DNA from 2 places in the Streptomyces albidicamelliae genome. Region 1 is predicted to be linked to the other one. Evidence: riboswitches for the same ligand, from Rfam matches in the RefSeq annotation. Region 1 holds a riboswitch; the other holds the start of a gene.
What was found. Region 1 has a riboswitch for thiamine pyrophosphate ahead of N8I86_RS36760 (purine-cytosine permease family protein). Riboswitches for the same ligand answer to the same signal wherever they lie in the genome.

Region 2: linked by a shared signal. The riboswitch ahead of thiO (glycine oxidase ThiO) and the one ahead of N8I86_RS36760 (purine-cytosine permease family protein) in region 1 are both predicted to bind thiamine pyrophosphate.

What each region holds. Positions count from the first base shown of each region.
Region 1 is NZ_CP106795.1:8,127,940-8,135,435, reverse strand. It holds gene N8I86_RS36770 (AfsR/SARP family transcriptional regulator) at 1-1,405, opposite strand, end outside; gene N8I86_RS36765 (hypothetical protein) at 1,720-2,199, shown strand; TPP riboswitch at 2,447-2,542, shown strand; gene N8I86_RS36760 (purine-cytosine permease family protein) at 2,532-3,932, shown strand; gene N8I86_RS36755 (allene oxide cyclase barrel-like domain-containing protein) at 4,068-4,565, opposite strand; gene N8I86_RS36750 (dihydrofolate reductase family protein) at 4,664-5,233, opposite strand; gene N8I86_RS36745 (SCO7613 C-terminal domain-containing membrane protein) at 5,409-7,496, shown strand, end outside.
Region 2 is NZ_CP106795.1:2,538,244-2,545,739, reverse strand. It holds gene pknB (Stk1 family PASTA domain-containing Ser/Thr kinase) at 1-1,054, opposite strand, end outside; partial or broken gene N8I86_RS11810 (thiazole synthase) at 1,146-1,937, opposite strand; gene thiS (sulfur carrier protein ThiS) at 1,942-2,154, opposite strand; gene thiO (glycine oxidase ThiO) at 2,151-3,332, opposite strand; TPP riboswitch at 3,330-3,441, opposite strand; gene N8I86_RS11795 (hypothetical protein) at 3,495-3,845, shown strand; gene N8I86_RS11790 (NAD(P)/FAD-dependent oxidoreductase) at 3,878-5,110, shown strand; gene N8I86_RS11785 (Rv2175c family DNA-binding protein) at 5,175-5,540, shown strand; gene thiE (thiamine phosphate synthase) at 5,632-6,279, shown strand; gene metF (methylenetetrahydrofolate reductase [NAD(P)H]) at 6,399-7,322, shown strand; gene N8I86_RS11770 (SCO2102 family sporulation regulator) at 7,379-7,496, shown strand, end outside.

The sequences.
Region 1 (7,496 bases):
GCAGCAGCGCGAATGCCTCGTCCGGGGAGAGGACGTCGAGGACCACGCGGTGCGCCCCGTGCAACGACACCAGGGACGACAGCGAGTCGCGGCTCGTGATGACCACTTTGCACGTCGGGCTTCCCGGCAGCAGCGGGCGCACCTGTGCGGCGGATGCGGCATTGTCGAGAAGGACGAGCAGCCGCCGTCCGTCCACCGCGGTGCGGTAGCGCGCGGCCCGGTCGTCGAGCCGCAGCGGTATCTCCTGGCCGGGCACGCCCAGGGCGGAGAGGAACCCCGAGAGTGCCTGGGCGGCGGAGACCGGTTCGTCCGGGTCGTAGCCCCGGAGATCGACGTAGAGCTGTCCGTCGGGGAAGGCGTCACGCACCTGGTGCGCCCAGCGCACCGCCAGCGCGGTCTTGCCGATGCCCGCGACGCCGGAGACGGCGGAGACGACCGCTGCTGTTCCGGCCTGCGGGCCGTCTGTGATGAGCAGGCACTCCGTGAGCTCGGTCAGCTGCTCCTCCCTGCCACTGAAGTGGGCTACCGCCGGTGGGAGTTGGGCGGGAGGCAGGACGGTGGCCGGGGCGGCTGACTTGGCCAGGACCGGGTCGGTCACCGTCGCCGCCGGCTCCTGACCTCGGGCGTCGCGCAGCAGCTCCTCGTACGCCGACCGCAGTTCACGGCCCGGAGCCACGCCCAGATCGAAGTCGAGCTGCCGACGGATCCGGGTGTAGGTGTCCACGGCCTCGGCGGTTCTCCCACTGGTGGCCAGGCTGCGGATCAGCAGCATGGCGAGGGGCTCGCTCAGCGGGTGCTCCGCCAGCAAGGGCCGCAGTACGGCGGGCACTTCCGCGGACTTCTCCTGCCTCAGCAGGGCGTGGGCCCACGCCAGCGCCGTCTCCAGACGCTCCTGCGTCCAGGCGGTACGCGTGCGCTCCGCCCATGCCCCAGGCAGCCCCGCCAACGGCACTCCCCGCCACAGCCGCAGCGCCTCTCCCAGGAACTCGGTGCGCTGCGGGTCGGACACCTGCGGCTGGCGCGCCCGCTCGACGAGCGAGCGGAATCGGAGCAGGTCGACGGCGTGTTCGTCCGCCTCCAGGACGTATCCACCGGAGGTGCGTGCGATGCGAAACGACGTCCTGGGTACGGCTGCCCGGTCACCGTCTGCCGTGGGCGCCACGCCGTCCGTGGATGCCGCGCCGTCGAACAGCCGCCTCAGACGGCTGATGTGGGAGTAGAGGGCGGAACGGGCTCCGTCGGGCGCGGTGGTGTCCCAGACCCGGTCCACCAGCGTGCTCACGGAGACCGGCCGACCGGTGTCGGTCGCCAGCGCCGCGAGGACCGCTCGACGACGCGGCTCCCCGATGTCGACCGCGCGTCCCGCGACACGCAGGTCCACAGGTCCGAGCAGGTGCAGGTTCATCGCGCCTCACGCGGGAGGAGGAGGGAACGGCCGTGGTGCGGCGGGCTGTTCATCCGCCGAGGAGGGCCGGCACGCCCTCGGTCCTCCGTCATTCGCTCCGGGGCCACCGACAGGGCGGCCGTCCCAAGGTTTCCGCAAGGTTCACCGTAGATCCTCACCTCACATGCCGTCAGGCGGATCGCGGCAAGCACCGCATGCCGCGGAGAACACCGACATCCGCTCCCGGAGCCTTCCCGGGAGCGGCGTGTCCGCCCGCCCTGCCGGCAGTCGCGTCAGACGTGACCAACCCGACGCAACAAGAGAATGGAATTGTCATGCGCAAGATAATGTCCCGAGCCAATCGGACAGCCGTCGCCGTCGTCGCGACCGCTTTCATGGCGTCCGGAGCGGTCGTCGCGGGGGCGACGACCGCCTCCGCGGACGGCTGTGTGGGTCCCCTGTGCGGCGCGGTGAAGAACCGGACCGGCGAGACGATGCACTACACCATGAGTCTTGGCGAGGGCCCGCACTACTGCGACGTGTGGAACTGGGGCGGCGGCACCGGGAGCGAGTTCAAGCACGCCAAGTGCAGGCAGGAGTCGTTCGGCAACGGAACGCGGGGCGGTAACGGCACCGGTAAGGACGTCGACGCCTTCACGTTCGCCACGCACGGCTACCACGAGCGGTTCTCGCGGGTCGGCACCTGGCACTGGCGGGCCAAGGGGGTCTGGACGAAGATCCGCAGCGGGGAGATCGGCGACTGCGGCATCGGGGACCACAACGAGGTCTGGTGCACCGTGCTCGTGCAGGCCTGAGGGAAGCCTCGCTCAGGCCTGAGGGCGCCTCGGGGAGGGAGAACGTCCCTGGAAGGCGGCGGCACGGGTATGCCGCCGCCTTCCGGCATGACCGGTCGCTGCCACCCGAAGCCACCGCCACAGAGAGTTAGCGCTCGATTACGCGTACGCGTCTGGGCAGTCGACTGACGGGCGCCGCGCCCTTCCGGCCGGCCCTCGCCTCCCCCCGACCGGAACCGGTCACCGGACCGGGCTATTCTGGCCGCCATACCTGGACACGGGGTGCCCCCGCACGGGGGCTGAGATCACACCCGTTGAACCTGAACCAGTTAGGACTGGCGGAGGGATGTCGTATGTCGTTGCCGTATGCCCATGATGAGACGGCCGTGGCCGAGGCGCGGGGGGTCTTCGACGGCCGGATGCCGACGGCCCCCGGCGATCTGCGAGTGGAAGCCCGCGGCATCGCGCCGGTGCCCGAGGACGCTCGCTACGGCAGCCCCCGCCGCCTGTTCACCGTGTGGTTCGCGCCCAACCTGACGATGACCGGCGTCTTCACGGGTACGGTCGGCGCGGCCCTCGGGCTGGACTTCGCCACCGCGCTGCTCGCCGTGGTGCTCGGTACCCTGCTCGGCGCGGTGCCCACGGCCTATCTGGGAACCTGGGGCAGCCAGACCGGGGCGGGCCAACTCCCGCTGGCGAGGCTGGCCTTCGGACGGGCCGTCGCTCTGCCGGGCGCCCTGCAGTGGCTGTCCTCCATCGCCTGGGACGCCCTGATCGGCCTGTTCGGGGGTGACGCGCTGGCCCAGCTGTTCGGCTGGCCGTTCTGGCTGGGCGTCCTGGTGATGCTCGTGGCCCAGGGGGCGCTCGGCGTGATCGGGTACGAGGCGATCCACCGCCTGCAGACGGTGATGACCTTCGCGCTCGCCGCCTCGTTCGTCGCGTTGGCGGTGAAGCTCGTGCACGGCACCCAGCCCGCGACGGCCGCGACCGTGCACGGTGCCGACCGGGCCGGCGCATTCGTGCTGACCTGCACCATCGCCTTGAGTCTCGCGCTCTCGTGGGCGCCGTACGCCAGTGACTTCAGTCGCTACCTGCCCCGCACCGCCTCGCGTCCCAGCATGTTCTGGTGCACCCTGCTCGGTGTCAGCGTGTCGTTCGTCGCCGTGCAGGCACTCGGTCTGTGGGGCGCCGCCCAGTTCACCGACCAGACCGCCCGCGGTGTCGACCGGCTGCTCGGCGGCGGCGCGCTCGGCGCGTTCGGCCTCCTCGCCGTCGCCGTCGCGGCCCTGTGCAGCAACGCCATGAACGACTACAGCGGGTCGCTGGCGCTGCAGACCATCGGCGTGCGGCTGCCCCGGCCGGTCGCCGCCGCGCTCGCCGCTGTGCTCGGATTCCCGCTCGTGCTGTGGATGCACGCCGCGGACACCACGGCCCGCTTCCAGAACGTGCTGTTGTTCGTCGGCTACTGGATCCCCGCGTTCGTCGCGATCGTGATCGTCGACTGGGTGGCCCGCGCACGGGCGCGCGGCGACCGCCCGGTCGACCTGGCGCAGGAGGAAGCCGCACCGCAGCCGTGGTGGCCGGCCGTCACCGCGTTCGTCGTCGGTTTCGCCGTGGCGGTGCCGTTCATGAGCACCAGCCTGTACGTGGGGCCCGTCGCCCGGGCCCTGCACAGCGCGGACCTCGCCTACCCCGTCGCGTTCCTCGCGGCGCTGCTCGTCTATGTGCCGTTGCGTGTACGACGCCGGTCCTGACCCGCGCGCCCTCCCGAGCGAGTGGGGCGGATCGTGTGAGGCGGCGGCGTTCCGGGACTGGGCCCAGGGCCTGTTGTGAAAGTGCTGGTCCGATGCCTTCGTACGCACACCAGGCTGGGCTGCCGCAGGTCGCGGTCAGCGCTTGGCAGTCAGGGTGATGGTGACGGCCTGTTCGCGGTTGCCGAGATCAACAAAGGTAGCGGTCCCCCCAGCGCCGACGTACGCTCCCGTGCCTCCCGTGACCGCGGCAGTCGGGTTCTCGCCGGCTTTCTGCCGACTGTGGAACATGATCTGTCCTTCGGGTAGATCAAGGACGCTGAGGCACTGAAGCATCGTGACGGGCGGTTCGTGCTGCGTGACAGTGCACTCCACCGCGAACGAGCCGATGACCTTGCCCCGAGCATCGAGGATGTCGCCGCTTCCGATCGTCTCATTCCCCACACTCGGCTGAGGGCCTCCCAGCTCGAGCACTCGAACCCGGGTCAGCCGGTTGGTGACCTTGATCACCTTGGCGGTCTTGCCGTCCCGACCCGTTTCCACCCCCGCAGCCAGGGACGACTCAGCCGGCGCCAGGAGTACCGTCGCGGCCGCCACACCAATCAGCCCCACGGCTCGCATACGACGCACCATCATTCGCTCCTCTGATCGACACGACGACCCCGCTGGACAGCGCATGACAACGTGTTGATCAGAACAGCCTTCACCCCGCCCCGCACTCCAAGCCAGCCACCCTAGTGAACGCGCGTCACCCGGTGGCGGAGGTAGACGACCTGCGAACCGAAGGTGCGGGTCTCGACGAGTTCGAGGTCCACGCGGCGCTCGTGCCGGGGGAAGTACGGGATGCCGCCGCCGACGAGCACCGGGTGGACCAGCGTCCGGTATTCGTCGATCAGGCCCAGCGCGGCCGCCTCGGCGGCGAGGGTGGCGCCGCCGATGGCGATGTCGCCCTCCCCCGGCTCGGCTCGCAACCGCTCGATCTCCTCCGCCAGGCCGCCGGAAGCGAGCCGGGCGTTGCCCTCGACCGCCGACAGCGTGGTGGAGAAGACCACTTTGGGGAGCCGCGTCCAGAGCGCGGCCCATTCGAGCTTCGAGTCGTCGAGCGACGGGTCCTGGTCGGCGGTCTCCCAGTACAGCATCGTCTCGTACAGCCGTCGTCCCAGCAGGTGGACGCCGACCTCTCGTGTCCTGTCGATCCAGGATCGAAAGATCTCCTCGTCGGGCTCCGTCCACGCGAAGCCGCCGTCCGGCCCGACGATGTAGCCGTCGAGTGAGACGCCCATCGAATAGGTCACGCTACGCATCGGAAGTCCTCCTCGGCCGCGGTTCGACAGTACGACCGCCGCATGCCGCGGGCTTGTTACGGCTCGCGACAGCCCTTGGCAAACCCTCGCCCCGCGGGCACTCTCCCCGTACCTGAGTACGTTCTGAGTAGGCGCGCTCATGCGGCCCGACGTGGCGCGGGACACACTCCGAACCATGACACATGTTCCGCCACCGGCCGAGGAGCTGCGGCTCATCGACACCGAGCTGTGGCAACTGGACGCTCGCCGGGCCCAGTTGCTGGCGCGCCGTGCCTGGCTGGTCGCTCGTCTGCCCTCGCTGTCACACCCGAGTCCGGTACCGCCCACGGCCCTGCCCCCACCGCGCGGCCCCGAGGCCACCGCGCCGCGCGTGCAGAACGTGCTGCTGCTCCTGGGCGGCCTGCTGCTGACCATCGCGGCGATCGCGTTCACGCTGGTCAGCTGGGGCCATCTGGGGATCGCCGGACGCTCGCTCGTGCTGGGCGCGGTCACGGTGGCCGCCCTGGCCGCCCCGCTGCCGCTGCTGGGTCGCGGTCTGCGTTCGACGGCCGAGGCGGTGGCCGGACTGGCGCTGGCACTCACGGTGCTCGACGCCTACGCCCTGCACGCGGTCGCCCTCACCGGCGTGGACCCCGCGGGGTACGCCGCCGGGGCGTCGGCGGTGCTGGCGGCCGTGTGGACGGGGTACGGACTCGTACCGCGTACGAGGACGCTGCGGCTGCCGCTGCCGACCGCGCTCACCGCGGCGCAGCTGCCGCTCCTGCTGGGGGCGGTGGCGGCCGACGCGGGTCGGTACGGGATCACCGGCGCGCTGCTCGTGACGGCCGCGTGCGACACGGCGGTGGCGCTGCGCGCTCCGGCCGGGCCGGTGCGGATCACGGCCACGGTCGGCGCGTACGGCGTGGGGGCCTGGGGAGTGCTGGGTGCCGCCTGGCTGTCGTGGACGGCGGACGGTCCGGGCGCCGCGACCCTCGCGGCCGTACTGCTGTTGTTCGCGGCCGGTACCGCCCTGGCGGCGGCATGGCGGGGTCGTGCCGCGGGCCACGCCGTCGGGCTGTCCCTCGCCGTCGGTCTGCTTGTGGTCGCCGCGCTCGGCGGCATCGTCCACCCGGTGCTGCCCGTCGCCTGGCTGGTTCCCGCCCATCTCGTCCTGGGCATAGGTCTGCTGGCTGCGGCGCGGGCCGTTCGGCTGCCGGAGCCCGTGCGGCTGCCGAAGCCCGTTAGGCACGGTCTCGTCCTCGCCTCCGCCGCCGTGCAGGGACTGGCGGTGCTGTGGGCGCTGCCGCTGCCGGCGCTGACTCTGCTGGGGCCGGCGGGCTGGGCGGCGCGGATCTGGTCGGGAACACCGGACGGTGCCCGGGAAGCGGTGTCGGCGGACGCGCCGTGGCTGCCGCAGCTGCTGACGGCACCGCTGGTCCTGATTGCCGTGGCTGCCGTCCTCGCGTTCGCGGTCCGCGCCACGACGTGGCGCCCGAGGGCGCTGGTGGGCGCGCCGGCGCTGGGGTGGTCGGCGCTCATGGCCGTCCCGGTGGTGCTCGACGCGCCGTACCCGGCGGTGCTCGTGGTGGAGCTGCTGGCGACGGCGGCCCTGCTCGCGGCAGCGTCGTGGTGGCCTTGGACGACGGAGAGCGGCGGCCCGCTCCCGGCGCTGGTGCTCGCCCTGGTCACGTCGGTTTCCCTCGCGTTCCTCTCGCTGCCGACGCGGTCCGCGACCGTAGGGGTGCTCGCCGCCCTGACAGTGCTCTTCGGGGCGGCGTCCCTCGTGCGGCGTCTCGTCACCCTCGCGGTCCCGGCCGCGCTCGGGTACGGGACCGCTCTGGCCTGCGCGCTGGGCGCCGCGGCGGGCTGGGCACCGGAGCACACGGCGCTGCTCGTGCTCGTGGTCCCCGCGGTGGCGGCGCTGTTCGCAGCGCGGGCGACCGACGCTCGGACGGCCGTGGTCGCCGAGGTGACGGGTGCGGCCGCGGGGCTCCTGGCGATCGGGCTGGCGGTCGGCGATCCGCCGATGCTCTCCCTGACGTTGTCCCTGTCTGCGGTGATCGCCGCAGGGACGGCCGTGCGCGCCGACCGCCGCCCCGCCGCCTATGCGGCCACCGCGCTCTTCGCGCTGGCCGCCTGGGTACGTCTCGCCGCATGGGGCGTCACGGCGCCGGAGGCGTACACGGTGCCGGCGTCCCTCCCGGCGCTCTTGATCGGCGTGCTGAGGCGGCGCCGGGATCCGCGGGTGTCGTCGTGGGTGGCGTACGGCCCCGGGCTGGCCGCC
Region 2 (7,496 bases), 5.6 Mb from region 1:
GCCGGGGCCGCCGCGCCGCAGAGCCGCGGGGCGGCCCCGGCGGCGGGGACTGCAGCCGGGAGGTGCGGTGGACGCCGTCCTCGGCCGGGTCCTCGTTCACGGGCAGCGGCCGGGGCACGGTCAGCGAGCGCGGGATCACGCTCGTCCGGTCCTCGGCGATGTCGTGCTCCGCGGTCAGCGCCTGCGGCGGCAGCCGGTCCAGCTGCTCCGCGGTCAGCCCCTGACGGGCCCCGCGCACCAGGGCGAGCAGCGCCACGGCGTCGTGCGGGCGGACGTCCGGGTCGCGCGCGGTGGCCGAGGCGACCAGCCCGTCCAGTTCGTACGGCAGTCCCGGCACGAGCGCCGAGGGCGGCGGCACGTCGTCGTGTATGTGCTTGTAGAGCACCTGGGCGGGGGAGTCGCCGGAGTGCGGCTTCTCACCGGTCAGCATCTCGTAGAGGACGACACCGCACGCGTACACGTCGACGCGCGGATCGGCGGTGCCCTGCTCGATCTGCTCCGGAGCGAGGTACGACACCGTCCCGAGGACGGCACCGGTCGTGCTCGTCACGCTGTCCACCGAGCGCACCAGCCCGAAATCGGCGACCTTGACCCGGCCGTCGTCCCCTATCAGGACGTTCTCCGGCTTCATGTCCCGGTGGACGAACCCGGCCCGGTGCGCGGCGCCGAGCGCGGCCAGCACCGGCTCCAGGATGTCCAGCGCGGCCCGCGGCTGCACCGCCCCCCGCTCGCGCAGCACGTCGCGCAGGGTGCACCCGGCGATGTACTCCATCGCCAGGTACACGTACGACCCGTCGGTGCCCTGGTCGAAGACCTGCACCACGTTGGGGTGGTCGAGCCGGGCGACGGACTTGGCCTCCCGGATGAACCGCTCGACGAAGGAGCCGTCGGTCGCGAGCGCCGGGTGCATCACCTTCAGCGCGAGGACGCGGTCCAGGCGGGTGTCCAGGGCCCGGTAGACCGTGGCCATCCCGCCGGCCGCGATCCGCGCCTCGACGCGGTAACGGCCGTCGAGCACCTGCCCGACGAGGGGGTCCTGAAGGGTCGTATCCACGCAGGGGAGTCTACGAGGGGTGAACGGCGCTCCCACCCGCTGCGCCGTCGTGGGGACGGAATGCAGCAGAGCTGTGACTGTCGGGTGACGGGAAGGCGGGGCGCTCGGGGTCCAGGTGCGCGCGCCCCTCGGCCGGGGAGGAGGCCTCGGCGAAGTGGCGGCGCGGGATCCGCCCCGCCAGCCGGGCCAGCCGGCCGGCCTCGACCGCGTGCCGCATGGCCGCGGCCATCGTCTCCGGCTCCTGCGCCCGCGTCACGGCGGAGGCGAGCATCACACCCGCGCACCCCAGCTCCATCGCCAGCGCCACGTCGGACGCCGTACCGGCGCCCGCGTCCAGGATCACCGGTACGCCCGCCTGCTCGACGATGAGCTGGAAGTTGTGCGGATTGCGGATGCCGAGCCCCGATCCGATCGGGGAGCCCAGCGGCATCACCGCGGCACAGCCGACGTCCTCCAGCCTGCGCGCGAGGACGGGGTCGTCGTTCGTGTACGGCAGCACCGTGAAGCCGTCGTCGACCAGCGTCTCCGCCGCGTCCAGCAGCTCCACCGGGTCGGGCAGCAGGGTCCGCTCGTCGGCGATGACCTCCAGCTTGACCAGGTCCGTGCCCAGTGCCTCGCGGGCGAGGCGCGCGGTCAGCACGGCCTCCCCGGCGGTGAAACAGCCCGCCGTGTTCGGCAGCACGCGGATGCCCAGCTTCTCCAGCACCGACAGCACCGAGCCGTGCACGGACGGGTCGACCCGCCGCATCGCGACCGTGGTCAGCCCGGTGCCGGAGGCGGTCAGCGCCCGCTCCAGCACGTCCAGGCTGGGCGCGCCGCCCGTGCCCATGATCAGCCGGGAGTCCAGGTGCACACCGCCCAGCACGAAGGGGTCGTCGGCCATCGGTTCAGCCTCCCTGGACTGCGGTGAGTACTTCGACGCGGTCGCCCTCGGCGAGCGCGGTGGTCGCCCACTGGCCGCGCGGCACGACCGTCTCGTTGACGGCGGCGGCCACCCCGGAGGGCGCCGCGGTGAGGGTGCGGACGAGGGCGTCGAGAGCGGTGCCCGGGGCGATCTCCCGGTGCTCCCCGTTGACGGAGACGGTGAGGCTGAGGGTCATGCGGACTGCTCCATGAGACGTGCGGGCCGCTCCGGCGGCGGGGCGGTGAAACGCTGGGGCGTGAACGGGCGGGCCTCCTCGGGGAGGTCACCGGTGGCCAGCGCGTGCGCCAGCACGTCCCCGGTGACCGGTGTGAGCAGCACGCCGTTGCGGTAGTGCCCGGTGGCCAGCAGCAGTCCGTCCAGGCCGGACGGGCCGAGCAGCGGGGCGTTGTCGGGGGAGCCGGGCCGCAGCCCGGCCCGGGTCTCGGTCAGCGGGAGCTCGGTGAGGCCCGGGATCAGCTCGTGGGCGTCGCGCAGCAGCTCGTACACGCCCCCCGCCGTGACCGTCGTGTCCCAGCCCAGCTCCTCGGTGGTGGCGCCGACGACCAGCTCGCCGTTCTCGCGCGGCACGAGGTAGACCTGGCTGCCGCGGACCACGGCCCGCACGGTCCGGCTCAGGAACGGGGCGAACCGCCGGGGCACGGCCAGCCGCAGCACCTGCCCCTTCACCGGCCGGACCGGTGGCAGCAGCGCGTCCGGCACGCCCGCGAGGCGTCCGCTCATGCTTCCGCCGGCGAGGACGACCTGCTCCGCGCGCAGCTCGGTGCCGTCCGCCGTGGTGACGCCGGCGGCCCGCTCGCGCACGACGTCGAGCCGCTCGGCCCAGGTGCGGTGGAACACCACCCCGGCGTGCTCGCACGCGGCCACCAGGGCCGTCGCCAGCCGCCGCGGGTCGATCTGGTGGTCGCCGTCGACCCGCAGCCCGCCGCGCACCCCGGGGGCCAGCATCGGCTCGAGACGCCGGCAGTCGCGCCCCGACAGCCACTCCGACTCCAGGCCCGAGCGCTGCTGGAGCGCGTGCAGTTCCCGCAGGTGCGCGCGGTCGTCGGCGTCGAGGGCGACCGCGAGGGTGCCGCACCGGCGGTAGCCCAGGTCGTGGCCGGTCAGCTCGGAGAGCTCGGCCGCGAAGCCGGGATAGCGGCGGGCGGACTCCAGGTTCAAAGCGAGCAGCGTCTCCTCGCCGTAGTGCAGCTCCGTGACCGCGGCGAGCATCCCCGCCGCGACCCGTGCGGCCCCGCCGCCGGGCTCGGGGTCCACCACCGCCGTGGTGAGCCCGCGCTGCGCCGCGCGCCAGGCCGTGACCAGACCGATGATCCCGCCCCCGATGACGAGGACGTCGGACGTACGTGACGACATGGGCGTCCAGCCCCTCCCTTCGCCGGCATGACCCGGATCAGGTTCGTACGGTCGGAGGCCGCCAGCCTCCCTCTCAGCCCGGTGCGTCCAGGCTCCCGCGAGTGCTTGTACGGTGGCCACCCTAGTCCGTCCCGCTCGTCACCCGTAAGGGAGCCCTCCGTCATGCACCGCTCGCTCGACGGTCTGATTTTCGCCCCCGTCGCGGACCAGGCCCCAGGTCAGGTGGGTACCCGCACCCGGTTCGCCTACCACGAGACGGACGGCCGCATCTGGGCGGAGTACGCGGGCGGCGAGGTCGTGCGCGGCCATCTGGTCGGGACCCGCGAGGGCGACCGGCTGGACTTCCGGTACGTGCAGCTGCGCACCGACGGGACCACGGCCGGCGGGCACTGCGTGTCCACCGTCGTGGAGCTGCCCGACGGCCGGCTGCGGCTGGCGGAGACCTGGGAGTGGGAGTCCGCCGCGGGCAGCGGTACGAGCGTTGTGGAGCAGGTCACCGAGCACGCCCCCTGACTGACGTTTCGTCAGTTGTCTATGGTGATCGGGTGAGCGAGCAGACACCGCAACAGGGCACGTCACAGGAACGGCGCGTGGTCGTCGTGGGCGCGGGCATGGCCGGGGTGCAGACCGCGGTCGCCCTGCGGGAACAGGGCTTCAAGGGAGCCGTGACCGTCATCGGCGCCGAACCGCACCAGCCGTACGACCGGCCGCCGCTGTCCAAGGCCGTGCTGCTCGGCACGGCCGAGGGCTCCGCCTTCGACGTCGACTTCGAGTCCCTCGGCGTCGAGCTGCGCCTCGGCTGCGAGGCACAGGGCCTGCGCCCCGCCGAACGCGTGCTGGACACCGAGGCGGGCCCGGTGCCCTACGACGTCCTGGTCCTGGCCACCGGGGCCGAACCCGTCACCCTGCCCGGCACGGAGGGCGTACCCGGCGTGCATCTGCTGCGCACCCTGGACGACGCCGAACGGCTGCGGCCCGTGCTGCTCCGGCAGCACGACATCGTGGTCGTCGGCGCCGGCTGGATCGGCGCCGAGTTCGCCACGGCCGCCCGGGAGGCGGGCTGCGCGGTGACCGTCGTCGAGGCCGCCGACCGGCCGCTCGCGGGCGCCCTGCCCGCCGAGGTGGCCGCGCCCATGGCCGCCTGGTACGCCGACAGCGGCGCCGACCTGCGCACCGGCGCGCGCGTGGAGCGCGTCGAACCGGGCGCGGTGGTGCTGACCGACGGCACCCGGCTGCCCGCGGGCGCCGTCGTCGTCGGCATCGGCGCCCGGCCGGCCACCGGCTGGCTGGCCGGCTCCGGCATCGAACTGGGGCCGCACGGCGAGGTCGTCGCGGACGCCCGCCTGCGCACCGGGGCCGAGGACGTGTACGCGGTCGGCGACTGCGCCTCCTTCCCCTCCGCCCGCTACGGCGAGCGGCTGCTCGTCCACCACTGGGACAACGCCCTCCAGGGGCCCCGGACGGTCGCCGCGAACATCCTCGGCGAGACCCCGGCGCTCTACGACCCGGTGCCGTACTTCTGGTCCGAGCAGTTCGGCCGCTTCGTGCAGTACGCCGGGCACCACGCAGCGGCGGACCGCCTGGTGTGGCGCGGCGACCCGGCCGGACCCGCCTGGTCGGTGTGCTGGCTGCGCGAGGGCCGGCTGGTGGCGCTGCTGGCGGTGGGCCGGCCCCGCGACCTGGCCCAGGGCCGCCGCCTGATCGAGGCGGGCCGCCGTATGGACCCCGAGGCCCTGACCGATCCGGCCCGCCCCCTGAAGAACGCCACGGCCGACTGACCGGCGCCGCGGTCGGCCGTCGGCATCGAGCGGCACCCCGGACGGAGCGCCTACCCTAGGACTCGTGACCGAGATTGACGCAAAGATCGATGCTCTCGTCCCCGCCTGGCTCACCCTCCCCGACATCGCCGAACAGCTCGGCGTCGAGGTGACGCGTGTGCGGCAGCTGGTCAAGGAGGGCCAGCTGATCGCCGTACGCCGTGGTGAGAACCGGGCGCTGCACGTCCCCGCCGCCTTCATCGACGGGGACAAGGTCGTCAAGGGCCTGACCGGCACCCTGACGCTCCTGCGGGACGACGGCTTCACGGACGAAGAGATGATCGAGTGGCTCTTCACCCCCGACCCCACCCTGCCCGGCACTCCCGCGCAGGCCCTGAGCGAGAATCGCGGCACGGAGGTGAAGCGCCGCGCCCAGGCGCTCGCCGTCTGAGCCCAGCCGCACCAGGGGGGTGGCGTGCGTGCCCCGGGCCCGCACGCCACCCGAGAACCAGCAGGTAGACCGATCACGGGGGGACCCACGCATGTCCGACACCGCCCGCGCCGCCCTCGCCGACGCCCGTCTGTACCTCTGCACGGACGCCCGCAGGGACCGGGGCGACCTCGCCGGCTTCCTGGACGCGGTCCTGGCCGGCGGTGTCGACATCGTGCAGCTGCGCGAGAAGGGCATGGAAGCCGCCGAGGAGCTGGAGACCCTCCGGGTCTTCGCGGACGCCTGCGCCCGGCACGGCAAGCTGCTCGCGGTCAACGACCGGGCGGACGTCGCGCACGCGGCCGGTGCCGGGGTGCTGCACCTCGGCCAGGGCGACCTGCCGGTCCCCGCGGCCCGAGCGATCCTCGGCGACGACGTCCTGATCGGCCGTTCCACGCACGCCGAGTCCGAGGCCGCCGCGGCCGCCGAGCAGGACGGCGTGGACTACTTCTGCACCGGCCCGTGCTGGCCCACCCCCACCAAGCCCGGCCGTCACGCGCCCGGGCTCGACCTGGTCCGGTACACCGCCGGCCTCGGCACCGACCGCCCCTGGTTCGCCATCGGCGGGATCGACCTCGCCAACCTGGACCAGGTGCTGGACGCCGGCGCCCGCAGGGTGGTCGTGGTCCGCGCCCTCACCGAGGCGGCGGACCCGGGTGCCGCGGCGGCGGAGTTCGCGAAGCGGCTGCGGCAGCTCTGAGGGCGCCGCGGGCGGCCACTGTCCGGGATTCTGTCCAATGGGTGGACAGCAAGCCGACAAATCAGCCAAATTACCGGCGTCCGGTTGGGGTACCGCCCACCCCTGGCTAACCTGCCCATATGGCCCTCGGAACCGCATCCACCAGGACTGATCGCGCCCGCACCGTGCGCGACATCCTCGCCACCGGAAAGACGACGTACTCGTTCGAGTTCTCGGCGCCGAAGACCCCCAAGGGCGAGCGGAACCTGTGGAGCGCGCTCCGGCGGGTCGAGGCGGTCGCTCCCGACTTCGTCTCCGTGACCTACGGCGCCGGCGGCTCGACCCGCGCGGGCACGGTCAAGGAGACCGAGCAGATCGTCGCGGACACTACGCTCACCCCGGTCGCCCACCTCACGGCTGTCGACCACTCCATCGCGGAACTGCGCAACATCATCGGCCAGTACGCGGACGCGGGCATCCGCAACATGCTCGCCGTGCGCGGCGACCCGCCCGGCGACCCCATGGGCGCATGGGTCCCGCATCCGCGGGGCCTGACCTACGCCGCCGAACTCGTACGGCTCATCAAGGAGTCGGGCGACTTCTGCGTGGGCGTCGCCGCGTTCCCGGAGATGCACCCGCGGTCCTCGCAGTGGGACACCGACGTCCAGCACTTCGTGGACAAGTGCCGGGCGGGTGCCGACTACGCCATCACACAGATGTTCTTCCGGCCGGAGTCGTATCTGCGGCTGCGCGACCGGGTCGCGGCCGCCGGCTGCGACACCCCGGTCATCCCCGAGGTCCTGCCGGTCACCAGCGTGAAGATGCTGGAGCGGCTGCCCAAGCTCAGCAACGCCAGTTTCCCCGACGCCCTGAAAGAGCGGATCCTCACAGCGAAGGACGATCCGGCGGCGGTACGCTCGATCGGTATCGAGTTCGCCACGGAGTTCTGCGCACGGCTGCTGGCCGAGGGAGTGCCCGGACTGCACTTCATCACGCTCAACAACTCCACGGCGACCCTGGAAATCTACGAGAACCTGGGCCTGCACCACCCCCCGCAGGCCTAGACCGGCCGCACCGCGATACGACACACTGCGTAGCGGCCACTGGGAGAGGGGCGTACATGGGCTGGACGGTCCTCTACATCGCGTTCGGCGTCGTCGCACTGTGGCTGCTGGGCGAGGTGCTGCTGCAGTACAAGGCGCGGCTTCGCTGGCGGCTGCTGGCCTTCGTCGGCTTCC